Regions from separate parts of the Paenibacillus lacisediminis genome, predicted to be linked through region 1. Evidence: riboswitches for the same ligand, from Rfam matches in the RefSeq annotation. Region 1 holds a riboswitch; the other holds the start of a gene.
The links. Region 1 has a riboswitch for FMN ahead of ribD (bifunctional diaminohydroxyphosphoribosylaminopyrimidine deaminase/5-amino-6-(5-phosphoribosylamino)uracil reductase RibD). Riboswitches for the same ligand answer to the same signal wherever they lie in the genome.
Positions count from the first base shown of each region.

Region 2: linked by a shared signal. The riboswitch ahead of ACLD72_RS10920 (DMT family transporter) and the one ahead of ribD (bifunctional diaminohydroxyphosphoribosylaminopyrimidine deaminase/5-amino-6-(5-phosphoribosylamino)uracil reductase RibD) in region 1 are both predicted to bind FMN.

Region 1 covers NZ_JBKIAX020000017.1:75,536-78,945, reverse strand. The annotation lists gene ACLD72_RS25575 (replication-associated recombination protein A) at 1-87, shown strand, start outside; gene ACLD72_RS25570 (MmcQ/YjbR family DNA-binding protein) at 112-453, shown strand; FMN riboswitch at 1,410-1,604, shown strand; gene ribD (bifunctional diaminohydroxyphosphoribosylaminopyrimidine deaminase/5-amino-6-(5-phosphoribosylamino)uracil reductase RibD) at 1,933-3,039, shown strand; gene ribE (riboflavin synthase) at 3,063-3,410, shown strand, end outside.
Region 2 covers NZ_JBKIAX020000004.1:474,694-478,103, forward strand. The annotation lists gene ACLD72_RS10920 (DMT family transporter) at 399-1,388, opposite strand; FMN riboswitch at 1,626-1,796, opposite strand; gene ACLD72_RS10925 (LysM peptidoglycan-binding domain-containing protein) at 1,925-3,211, opposite strand; gene ACLD72_RS10930 (MetQ/NlpA family ABC transporter substrate-binding protein) at 3,394-3,410, opposite strand, start outside.

The DNA of each region.
Region 1 (3,410 bases):
CCGACAACACAGGGGTCTGAATTCAAAATTAAACAAAGGATGGAAGAAATTGCAGCATGGCACAAGAAAAACAACAATCATGATTAGCTTTACAGACAGGAGGATACCAAAATGAAATTAGAAGAAATCGTAGAATACTGTTTATCTTATCCAGCCTCATATGAGGATCATCCTTTTGGAGAAGATTGGACAGCCATACGCCACAAAGGAAACAAGAAGATCTTTGCATTAATATTTGAAAAAGATGATCATCTTTGCGTTAACCTGAAATGTGATCCTGAGCGATCTGATTTCCTTCGAAATGCATTTGAAGAAGTTAAGCCGGGATATCATATGAGTAAAGAGCATTGGAATACGATTATCTTAGATGGAAACCTTCCGGAGGATGATCTTCACGATATGGTAAAACATAGTTTTGACCTGACGAAACCCAAACATAAAGTGAAAAAATAACTTATTAGGATTTAAAACTATTAAAGAAAATAATGCTACTGAAGATAGCTGGACTTTTGGCGGAACCTATATATCGTTTTTACGTATATCGTTTTTACGCTTAGGAGTTGATTTATTGAAATGGAGACGAATCCCCGCAAAACAACAATAAATCCTAGTTGGAAGAAGTAAACTAACGGGTTGCCCTCTAATCAAGTTAGATGATGAAGGAAATAGAATAACCCAGACGGGGTGTCCATTTTCAGGCACAATTGATATAGCTCACCCTAGAAATGAGTCTTTTTTTGAGCCACCATATATATCGGATCAGACTTTACTCAAAAGCCATGTTCAGAGAGCAAACCATCATATACCAAATATAGACGATCCAAATTCGTTACGGATCTTTCGACAAAAAAAGTCAAATGATAAACTTGCTGTAAGCACCGATGGCGAGGGCTCTGGTCCCGCCATCAGTTCGAGTCCGTACAGACTACTCTTGCTGGCGCTACGTGAGCGTATCCCTCGAGCATCAACTCACGGCGCGGCCAGTACCAGATCACGGTCGAACAGGAGCAGCACGACGCGAAAGCTATGGGTACAGCCTGTTTCCACTGTGAAGGACCTCCGCCAGTGATCCCAGGTTTTTCTCGCCAGCGCCTAGGAGGCAGGTAGCCAGCCAGGTCAGGCCGAGCACTTTGCGATCCTTACCAAGCGGAGTCGCTGTCATCCTCCTATTTAGCGAGATTGTGTTCAAAATGTTTATTCTCAAGATTTAGGGTCTTCCAGTACTTTCTAGCAGCAACCTTTCCCAAAACATAAGCAACGGCTTCCGTTCCCTAAAGTTGAGTGCTGCAAACAATTCCGGAGGTGCACTGTGATGTTCCCCAGGGAGGCAGTGCTTGCGTTTTTCATTTTGTGGTGGTAACATTACCGCAGAGCCTATGACTTATCATAGGACAACAACCAAATAAGCTACAATCCTTCGGGGCAGGGTGAAATTCCCTACCGACGGTGATGGCTGAAACGGATGGCGGCAATTTTCGCCAGTGGTATCAATCCCTCCGCTTCAAGCACGAGTCCGTGACCCGCGAGGCGCTTGAACAAGCGCGAGCGGCTGAGCCGGTGAGATTCCGGGACCGACAGTATAGTCTGGATGGGAGAAGGAAAACGCGAAGAAACACGCACGTTTTAGTTATGTTTCAATTATTTTTATTTCGGGCGTGTTTGCAATCAAAGGGCTTTTTGTATTTCAAGTTCCGTAATTCACAAAGTTTAGTTGCGTGATGGAATGGTGGCTTGAAAATACGGCGTATTTAGGCTATTCGTCTTTTTGGCGGTATTGTCTTTGTCGTCTGCTCTTTTTGCTTGCGTAGGACAACTCTCATACAACCCTGCTGGATTGATTCCGGCAGGGTTATTTGATCTTGTTTAAGGTTTAGGTTTGAGGTTTTAGTTTGAGGTTTTTGTGATTTTGGATTCAGCGGGAGGCGAGAGGCAATGCAAGTGATCGATGACGATTACTACATGGGGCTTGCTCTGGACATGGCCGAGCGGGCCCAGGGCCAAACCGGCGTCAACCCGGTGGTCGGCGCGGTGGTCGTGAAAGATGGCGCGCTCGTCGGACTGGGGACGCATCTTGAGCGCGGCACGCCGCATGCGGAAGTTCATGCGCTGAACATGGCCGGAGCGAACGCCAAGGGCAGTACCGTTTACGTTTCGCTGGAGCCCTGCAGCCATTACGGTTTGACGCCGCCTTGCGCCGAGCGGCTGATCACCGAGGGGGTCAAACGGGTCGTCATTGCCTGCGAGGACCCGAATCCCCAGGTTGCCGGCAGGGGCATTGCGATGCTCCGCAGCCAGGGGATCGAGGTGAAAGTAGGCGTGCTCCGGGAACGGGCCCTGAAGATTAACCGGAAGTTTATCAAATTTATTACGACAGGGCTCCCCTATGTCACGGTCAAAACGGCCAGCACGCTTGACGGCAAAATCGCTTCCCGCACCGGGGACAGCAAATGGATTTCCAATGAAGACGCGCGGGAAATCGTGCATACGATGCGGCACCGGCATCAGGGGATTATGGTCGGCGTCTCCACCGTTCTTGCCGACGATCCGCAACTCACAACCCGGCTTTCCGTTCCGGGGCTGTCGCCGGTCCGGTTGATCGTCGACTCCACGCTGCGGATTCCCGAATCCGCCAAGGTACTGCAGGATCATGCGGCCCCGACGATCCTGCTGACGACGGAGCGGGCCAATCCGGCCAAGGCGGAGCTGTTAACAAGCCTGGGCGTGGAAGTGATGCACTGCGGAAACGGACCGCAGGTGGACCTCAAGCTTGCCCTGGAGCAGCTCGGAGCTAAAGGTATCTCGTCCGTCCTGGTGGAGGGTGGCGGCCGCTTAAACGGCTCGTTATTGCAAAATCGGCTGGTGGATGAAATTGTGTTGTTTTTTGCCCCCAAGCTGATCGGCGGCGAAGCGGCGGCGGTGAACTTCAAGTTCGACGGCTTTGATTTGATGCGGGACGCCGTCAGCTTGCGGGATATGGAAGTGACGCAAATCGGAGATAATGTGTGCATCCGGGGTTTTCCGGTTTGGAGCGAAACGTAAATGAGCCAAAGGAGGGATAAGAGATGTTCACGGGACTCATTGAGGAGATCGGGACGATGAAATCGATCGGCCGCAAGGGAGAAGCGATGCTGCTGGAAATTTCCGCGCGGATGGTCACCGAAGGTCTAAAGCTCGGAGACAGCATCGCCGTCAACGGAGTCTGTCTGACGGTCACTGCCTTTGACGCCGCCTCCTTTACGGTCGATGTGATGCCGGAAACGTACCGGAATACGAATTTGAAAGATCTGAAGCCGGGCAGCCGGGTCAATCTGGAACGGGCGATGGCGGCAAACGGGCGCTTCGGCGGCCACATCGTGCAAGGGCATGTCGACGGCGTTGGGAAAATCGTCGGCACGAGCCGGGACCAAAAC
Region 2 (3,410 bases), on a different contig from region 1:
TTTTTCCCAGAACTTTTTCGAGCTGATCCCGCATTCCATGACAGGTTGTCCGATGAATATTTTCATAATTCGCTCTTTAACATTATATGGGTTCAATCGCGCCTGCCCCTATTAGCTTCTCCTCAGTCCTGAAGCTATGTCCCATTGGATAAATCCAATAGATTTGCCGCGATGGGCTCTTTTCTGCGAATTTCAACTGATTCTATTGGATATATCCAATAGAATCACCGGTCAGCATGTTTACTAACCCGCGCGCAATCATACATATGCCCTTAGAAGGTACCGGACCAGCCAAAGCCCCATACTCCCCAAATTCCTCTTGGCAACAAAAAAGACCTCCGCAATGGAGGTCCCCAAAACCTGAGTCAGTTAAAAAACAAGTTAATCCCTCATCACCGTTAAGCCCCCGCGTTGCTCGTTTTCGTCTCCGCGGCGGGCGATCCGCCCTGACGTGAGATGATGAACAGTGTCGCCCAGATCAGCACGAATCCGCACACTTGGGCTGCCGTAATCATCTGCTGGAACGCTACCCAGTTGACGAGCACCCCGACCATCGGAAAACTTAGCTCTGCCAGCGTGGCCACCGACGCCTTTGTGGTCGTCAATCCTTTGTAGTAGACGAGCAAGCTCAGGAGTCCCGGCAGCAGCGCCTGTCCAAGCATGTTCAGCGAAACGGCGGCGATTTGCCAGCCTCCGGACGGCAGATTCCAGGCCGCCCCTTCGTTCCAGGCGATGGCCAGCAGCAGCGGCAGCGCCAAAATAAACCGCAGCGACGTGACCGTCTCATACTTCATCTTTCCAACCATCAGCCGGCCCATCACGGTCGAACCGCCCCAAAGCGCGGCCGCTCCCAGCGAAAGCAGGCTGCCGACCTGCACGAAATCGCGCCAGTGCCCGATCGGAACCGTAAATCCGAAAGTGAGCAGGTACGTTCCGGCCAAAGCGATCACCAGCAATCCGGCAAAGTGACGCGGCAGTTTCTCCTTCAATATCAAACCGGCGAGCAGGATGGCGAACAGCGGCTGCATTTTTTGCAGCAGCAGCACGGCGTTCAAATCACCGCTCGATAGAGCCATCGTGAACAGGATGGTGGCGACCGCCGACCCGCCCCAGGAAATAAAGAGCAGCGCTCCGGCGTGACGCCAGCCCAGCCCTTTAAGATCGGTGCGGTTTTTCCATAACACCGGAACGGCCACCAAAGCGATGATGATATGTTCAATCAGAACAAGTTGCGCCGAAGTCAGCGACTTCAGCAAAATGATCCGAAACAGCGGGTCGACACCCCAGAGGGCGGCTCCCAGAACGACAAGCCAAAACCCGGTTTTCGCTGTTCCTTTTGCGGCCGCGTTCACGGCCAATGTTGCCGCCTTCCCTGACGCGCCCGCCATTCCGGATGCTCCCGCCAGCGTGCCGGCGTTGCCGCCGGCCTGCAAACCAACCTTGCCTGTCCCCGCTCCTACCCCATTAACTCTACCGCTTGCACTTGCATTTTTCATAGTGATGTCCCCTTCTTGAATATGGGGTCTACGCAGAAAACCCCCGCAATCCTTTCGTGAAAAAGGGGTTGCGAGGGCGACCAAATAAGCCTGGGCAGAGCAAAGAAAAGCTCTGTTCAAACTTGCTTGTTTGATCTTCTCCCATCCGGACTTTACCGTCGGCCTTGGAATCGCACCAAGTCAGTCGCCAACCGCAGACAATACGCGGTAAACGAGTCGCGGGCTTAAGCCCCTCTCTTCGCCATGGAATAGAGGAACCTCACCGCCGGTCAGGAATTTCACCTTACCCCGAAGATCCATATTCATTTGAATTTTTTTAAAAAATGTTGGGTTGGTTTCAGCATACCGCAATCAACCCGATGCCACTGTTACAAAAGTCACATGAAAATTATAATTGAAAATTCGTGAAAATTCAAGACCATCTCATGTTACGACCGCTTCACCACGTCGAAGTTGCTTTCGATGAGCAGCCAGTTTTGCGGGAAACTGAGGCCCAGCTTCCAATAGCTCATGCCCCTGAGGTCCAGCTCTTGGATCAAATCGAATTTCGCCTGGATGGACCTGGCGTCCTCGAACCACACTTCATGCTGTTTTCCTTCCTCATCCGTGTACCTGAAAAAAGGAGCCTGCGCCCGTGCGCTGTATTCGATCGCCACGTTATGCCGGGCCGCGATCCCGATCGCCCGCTGTGGACTGACCGCCCGCGCTACGCTGCCAGGAACGAAGGGCAAGGTCCAATCATAGCCGTACAAATTTTGCCCCATCATAATTTTCCCTGCCGGCATTTCCGTCAGCGCATATTCGATGACCCTGCGCACCGGACCGATCGGCGACACGGCCTGGGCCGGTCCGCCGCTGTAGCCCCATTCATAGGTCATGATCACGACAAAATCGGCGATTTCCCCATGCGCCCGGTAATCGTGGGCTTCATACCACAGTCCCTGCTGCTCCCGGCTCGTTTTGGGCGCCAGTGCGGTCGACATCAGCCAGCCCTGCTGCTCGAAACGGGCTTTTGCCTTACGCAAAAAGGCGTTGTAAGCTTCCCGGTCGGCCGGCCGCAAAAATTCGAAATCGAAATGAATATCCCGGAATCCGTAATTGCCGGCCGTCGTCACGATATTGTCCAAAAACCGATCCTGCACGGCGATGTCGTTCAGCAGAATCCGTCCCAGCTCATCGCTGAACCGGTCATTTTCCTGATTCGTAACGACCATCATCAGCACGACCCGGTTTTCTCTGGCGATAGCCGGGAAGTTGTCCAGCAAAGGCTCCTTCAGCGATCCGTCCCGCCGCGCCTGAAAGCTGAACGGCGCCAGATAAGTCAAATGTGGAGCGGCCTCCCGCGCCCCTTCCTCCAGCTCCGGGGCCACGGTCCCGCCCCGGGGTTCCACATAGGCGTTAAACTCCGCGTTCCGTTTCGGACGGGGCGGAATGTACAGCCGAAACCCGACGGACAACGTCCGGTCCGGTGAAATACCGTTCACCCGAGCCAGCTCCCGGTAGTTGATTCCAAACCGCTGTGCGATCGACCACAAGCTGTCACCGGGCTGAACCCGGTAATAGCTGCCGACGATCGGAATAACCAGAGTTTGTCCTACCACAAGCCGGTCGGGATTCGGGATTTCATTCGCTTCCACGATATCGCCATAAGGGATGCCGTAAGTATCGGCGATGCTGTATATGGATTGGTTCCGCTGAACGACATGAATCTGCATCGGTTTCCCTCCCTCACAAAAAATTCGCTGCCATTATTTTATGAGGAAGGGAGTTTGACCTATGCCGCCGGCAGTCCGCCGATGTGCCAACCTCTGTGCTGGACCGACGTGCTGGACCGACGTCATACAGCGCAACACCGCACGCTTAAGGCTAGGCCCTTCTTTGGTGCCAGGCCCCGTTTTTAGAACGCCGGCAATG